DNA from 2 places in the Streptomyces sp. NPDC017943 genome. Region 1 is predicted to be linked to the other one. Evidence: riboswitches for the same ligand, from Rfam matches in the RefSeq annotation. Region 1 holds a riboswitch; the other holds the start of a gene.
What was found. A riboswitch is a leader RNA that binds a small molecule or an ion and turns the genes downstream of it on or off. The one in region 1 is predicted to bind S-adenosylmethionine.
Positions count from the first base shown of each region.

Region 1 (2,946 bases):
CGATCGGCACGACCAGCTGGTCCGGCAGCCGCCAGCCGAGCTGTTCGCAGATCTCGTAGGCGAGGGTCTTGGAGCCCTCCGCGTAGTAGGGGCGCAGGTTGACGTTGACGAAGCCCCAGCCCTCGCCGGCCGGGTCGCCGATCAGCTCCGAGCAGAAGCGGTTCACGTCGTCGTAGTTGCCCTCGATGCCGACGAGCTCGCCGCCGTAGACCGCGGCCATGACGACCTTGCCCTGCTCCAGGTCGTGCGGGATGAACACGCACGAGCGGAAGCCGGCGCGGGCCGCGGCGGCGCCCACCGCACCGGCGAGGTTGCCGGTGGAGGAGCAGGAGAGCGTGGTGAAGCCGAAGGCGCGCGCGGCCTCCAGGGCCTGGGCGACGACGCGGTCCTTGAAGGAGTGCGTCGGGTTGCCTGAGTCGTCCTTCACGAACAGCTTGCCGGCGTCGACGCCCAGCTCGCGCGCGAGGTTGTCGGCCTTGACGAGCTTGGTCCAGCCCGGGTTGATGTTCGGCTTGTCCGCCACGTCGGCCGGGACCGGCAGCAGCGGGGCGTAGCGCCAGATGTTCGCGGGTCCCGCTTCGATGCGCTTGCGGAGCTCTTCGGTGTCGTAGGCCGAGAAGTCGTAGGCGATCTCCAGCGGGCCGAAACACTCCTCGCAGGCGAAGACCGGGCCGAGGGGGACGCGATGACCGCACTCGCGGCAGCTGAGAGCCGCGGCGGGACCGAGGTCCACGGTGGAGTCGGTGGTGCTTGCAACAGTCTGCACAGCCATGTGAGGCGAGGCCCTTTCTCCTCATCTTCCTCACGACGCATCTCGCCGTGAGACGGATTTGGCACCTTCCCTAGCCGGGAGCCTCGCCGAGTGGTCAGCAGTGACCTACGAGTACCGACTGGAGGGTTGCCGGGGCTTCATCGGGCCGTTTCCCTCTGCCCCTCTGGATGAGCTGTATGTGGTTGTAGGCGGCGGGCGACCCCGGACATGCGAGGGTCATCCGCGTTGTTCAAGACTGTAACCGACGACCAGGACAGTTGAGATAGTCGTCCGAACCGCGAGACGCGTCACATTCGTCCCGCCGAGAGAACGCAAGGAGCAGCACGGTGCTGGAAGAAGTCGATCGCTGGCTGAGCGCCCGTTCCTGGTCCGTGCACGACCGTCCGCTCCACAGCGTCCTGGCGGCCAAGCAGCGCACGGGCCGCACGGTGAGCGTGGTGCTGCCCGCCCTGAACGAGGAGGAGACCGTCGGCGACATAGTCGCCGCGATCCGCCACGACCTGATGCTGCAGGTGCCGCTCGTCGACGAGCTGGTGGTGATCGACTCGGGGTCGGCCGACCGCACGTCCGAGGTGGCCGCCGCCGCGGGCGCGACGGTGGTGCACCGGGACGCGATCCTGCCCCGCCTGCCCGCCCTGCCCGGCAAGGGCGAGGTGCTGTGGCGCTCGCTGCTCGTCACCCGCGGCGACATCGTCTGCTTCGTCGACGCGGACCTGCGGGAGTTCTCGTCCGACTTCGTCTCGGGCATCGTGGGCCCGCTGCTGACCGACCCGGAGGTCGAGCTGGTCAAGGCCATGTACGACCGTCCCCTCGGCGCGGCCGCCGGGCAGGGCGGCCGGGTCACCGAGCTGATGGCGCGCCCGCTGCTCAACATGCACTGGCCGCGGCTCGCCGGGTTCGTGCAGCCGCTGGGCGGCGAGTACGCGGCCCGCCGCTCCTTGCTGGAGCAGCTGCCCTTCCCCGTCGGGTACGGCGTGGAGCTGGGCGTCCTGGTCGACGCGCTGCACCTGGCCGGCCTCGACGCGCTCGCCCAGGTCGACGTCGGCGTGCGCAAGCACCGGCACCAGGACGGGCAGGCACTCGGGCGGATGGCCGCCGAGATCTACCGCACGGCCCAGCTGCGGCTGGCCCGGGGGCATCTGATCCGGCCGTCCCTGACCCAGTTCGAGCGGACCGGGGACGGCTTCGAACCGCGCACGTACTCCGTGGACACCGAGGAACGCCCGCCGATGGTGGAGATCGCCGAGTACCAGGCGCGGCGGGCCGCCTGACCCGGGATGTTTTTCGGCCGGGCGCGGCAGGTCCGTACGTTTGAGCGTTTACAGGCCGGGCTAGGTTGAGGCCTATGGGTTCGACGTACGGTTCTGCACGGGTATTGGTGGCCTCCAACCGCGGCCCGGTCTCCTACACGGTCGGTGACGACGGTTCGCTGAACGCCAGACGGGGCGGCGGCGGTCTGGTCTCGGGGCTCTCGGCGATCGGCTCCGACGCGGACGCCCTGTGGGTCTGCTCGGCGCTGTCCGACGGCGACCGGGAGGCCGTGCGGCGCGGTGTCGGCGAGGACGGCGTGCGGATGCTGGACATCCCGGCCGACGTGCACGCCGACGCCTACAACGGCATCGCCAACTCGGTGCTGTGGTTCGTCCACCACATGCTCTACCAGACCCCCCTGGAGCCGGTCTTCGACGCGGAGTTCCGCCGCCAGTGGGCGTCCTACGAGACGTACAACCGGGCGTTCGCCGAGGCGCTGGCCGAGGAGGCGGCGCAGGGCGCGGCGGTCGTGGTGCAGGACTACCACCTGACGCTGGTGCCGGGCATGCTGCGCGAGCTGCGCCCGGACCTCAGGATCGGCCACTTCTCGCACACGCCGTGGGCGCCGCCCGAGTACTTCCGGATGCTGCCGGACGACGTGGCCGGGCAGGTGCTGCGCGGCATGCTCGGCGCGGACCGGCTCGGCTTCCTCACCCAGCGCTGGGCGGACGCGTTCACCGACTGCGCCGAGCGGTTCGCGGGCGGGCTCGGCGGCACGCGGATCGGCGTGCACGGCCTCGGCGCCGACGCGGACTTCCTGCGCGAGCGGGCCCACGAGCCGGACGTCGAGGAGCGGATCACCGCGCTGCGGCAGGAGATCGGCCAGGGCCGCCGCACCATCGTCCGGGTCGACCGCACCGAGC
Region 1 is NZ_JBIRHH010000008.1:112,585-115,530, reverse strand. It holds gene thrC (threonine synthase) at 1-772, opposite strand, end outside; SAM riboswitch class I at 791-946, opposite strand; gene ACH4C6_RS25480 (glucosyl-3-phosphoglycerate synthase) at 1,099-2,043, shown strand; gene ACH4C6_RS25475 (trehalose-6-phosphate synthase) at 2,118-2,946, shown strand, end outside.

Region 2 (2,946 bases), on a different contig from region 1:
TCTCGGTCACCGGCACCTACGACCTGATCGCGATGGTCCGGGTGAGCCGGCACGAGGACCTGGCCGAGGTCATCCCCGGCCGGATCAGCAAGATCCCCGGGGTGGAGGGCACGGACACGCACGTGGCGTTCCGCACCTACTCGCAGCACGACCTGGAGGCCGCGTTCTCCATCGGCCTGGACGCGTAGCCCCGGTCGCGGGGCCCTGCGGGCGATCGTCCCGAGGGCCCGGCCACCGCCGCTCCCGGCCCACGCTCCTCACACGGAGGTGTCCGGCACGCAGCGGCCGTCCTCGGTGCGGTAGTTCCACTTCGCCCCGTCGGTCACCAGCTCCCGCACGGCCCGGACGAAACGCTCCACGTGCTCGTCCGGCGTGCCCGCCCCGAAGCTCACCCGGATGGCGTTGAGCGCCTTCTCGCCCGGCGCGGCCTCCGGCGCCCCGCACTCGCCCTGCTGCTGCGGGTCACCGCCGAGCAGCGTGCGCACCAGCGGGTGGGCGCAGAACAGCCCGTCCCGGACGCCGATGCCGTACTCGGCGGAGAGCGCGGCGGCGAAGTGGGAGCTGTTCCAGCCGTCCACGACGAAGGAGAGCACGCCGACACGCGGCGCGTCGTCGCCGAAGAGGGACAGGACCCGGACCTGGGGCACCTCGGCGAGCCCCTGGCGCACCCGGTCGATCAGGTACTGCTCGCGGGCGACCAGCGTGTCGAACCCGGCCTCGGTGAGGGCCTTGCAGGCGGAGGCGATGGAGTAGGCGCCGATGACGTTCGGGGAGCCGGCCTCGTGGCGAGCGGCGCTGTCGTGCCACTCCACGTCGACGCCACCGTCCTCCCGGCGCGTGACCTTGCGGGAGGCGCCGCCGCCCGCGAGGTACGGCTCGGCCGCGCGCAGCCAGTCGGACCGGCCGGCCAGCACGCCGGAGCCGAAGGGCGCGTACAGCTTGTGCCCGGAGAAGGCGACCCAGTCGACGTCGAGGTCCGCGACGGAGACGGGGTGGTGCGGGGCCAGCTGGGCGGCGTCCAGCACGATCCGGGCGCCGTGGGCGTGCGCGGCCGCCGCGAGCTCCCGCACGGGCCACAGTTCCCCGGTGACGTTGGAGGCGCCGGTGACGCACACGAGGGCGGGGCCGTGGGGGTCCCGGTCGGCCAGGGCCCGCTCCAGGGCCTCGACGGCCTCGCGGTGGCTCCTCGGGGCGTCGAGGCAGGTGACCTGGGCGTCGCGCCAGGGCAGCAGGGAGGCGTGGTGCTCGGTCTCGAAGACGAAGACCCGGCAGTCCTCCGGCAGGGCGGCGGCGAGGAGGTTGAGGGAGTCGGTGGTGGACCGGGTGAACACCACCTGGTCGCCGTCCCGGCAGCCGAGGAACTCCGCGACCGTGCGGCGGGCGTTCTCGAACAGGTCGGTGGACAGCTGGGACAGGTACCCGGCGCCCCGGTGGACGCTGCCGTAGTAGGGCGCGTAGGCGGCGACGTCGTCCCAGACGCGCTGGAGCGCCGGGGCGCTGGCAGCGTAGTCGAGCGCGGCGTAGGTGACCTCTCCGCCGGTCACCAGCGGCACGGTGACGTCCCGGCCCAGAACGGGCAGCGGGGCGCAGACGGACTGTTCGGCGGCAACGGCGGAGACGGACATGGTGAACTCCCGTGAGATCAGGCGGGACCACCCGCGGGCCCGATGGGCTGCCGGCGGGGGTGAGGAAAGGAAGAGGGGATGCGGAGGCGGGGCTCTGCGGCCCTATCGCATTCGCTGACTCACGGAGAACTCCTCGACGACCAGGACCCCTGGTCCCACACTTCTCACAAGCGTGCGAGGGGTCCGCGCTTGCCGCAGACCTCGCTGCCTGCGGCCTGGTCTTCACCCGGGGCACCCCGCCACGGACGGAGGGTTGCCGGACAGTCGGCCGGGGCCTCATGACTGTCACTCATGACCTGTTCAGGAACGTACGCGAAAAGATCGGCGCCCCGCAACCCGGGTCCGGATCGCGGGACGCCCTCGTCGCAGCCGCTAGGCGTTGGTCGCGGCCACCCAGCGCTCCAGGGTCCGCTTGGCCGCCCCGGAGTCGATCGACTCCGCCGCCTTCGCCATGCCGGCGCCGAGCTGCTCGGCCAGCGTCCCCGTGCCCGGCTCCAGCGCCACCAGGGCCGCCGCCGCGTTCAGCAGGACGGCGTCGCGGACGGGGCCGGTCTCGCCGTCCAGCAGCCGGCGGGCGACCTCCGCGTTGTAGGAGGCGTCCGCGCCGCGCAGCGCCTCGACCGGGACAAGCTCCAGACCCACGTCACGCGGGTCGAAGGCCTCCTCGGCCACCCTGCCGTCCCGGACGATCCAGACCCGGGAGGTGGACGTGGTGGTCAGTTCGTCGAGGCCGTCGTCGCCGCGGAAGACCAGCGACGAGTGGCCGCGCCCGGCGAAGACGCCCGCGACGATGGGCGCCATGCGCGGGTCGGCCACGCCGACGGCCTGGGCACGGACCTTCGCGGGGTTGGTCAGCGGACCCAGGACGTTGAAGATCGTCCGGATGCCCAACTGGCCGCGGGCCGCGCCCGCGTAGCGCATCGAGGGGTGGAACTTCGCCGCGAAGCAGAAGGTGATCCCGGCCTCTTCGGCCACGCCGGCCACCCGGTGCGTCGGCAGTTCCAGGTTGACGCCGAGCTTCTCCAGGACGTCCGAGGCCCCGGACGCCGAGGAGGCGGCCCGGTTGCCGTGCTTGACGACCTTGGCGCCCGTGCCGGCGATGACGATGGCCGACATGGTGGAGATGTTGACGGTCTTCGCCCCGTCGCCGCCCGTGCCGACGATGTCGACCGCCGGTCCGGGCACCTCGATCACGTTGGCGTGCGCGTACATCGCCCGGACGAACCCGGAGATCTCCTCGACGGTCTCGCCCTTGGCGCGCAGCGCGACCACGAAGCCGGCGATCTGCGCGTCCGTGGCCTCGCCGCGCATGATCAGGTCC
Region 2 is NZ_JBIRHH010000009.1:39,049-41,994, forward strand. It holds gene ACH4C6_RS26980 (Lrp/AsnC family transcriptional regulator) at 1-188, shown strand, start outside; gene ACH4C6_RS26985 (aminotransferase class V-fold PLP-dependent enzyme) at 258-1,625, opposite strand; SAM riboswitch class IV at 1,806-1,922, opposite strand; gene trpD (anthranilate phosphoribosyltransferase) at 1,998-2,946, opposite strand, start outside.
Region 2: linked by a shared signal. The riboswitch ahead of ACH4C6_RS26985 (aminotransferase class V-fold PLP-dependent enzyme) and the one ahead of thrC (threonine synthase) in region 1 are both predicted to bind S-adenosylmethionine.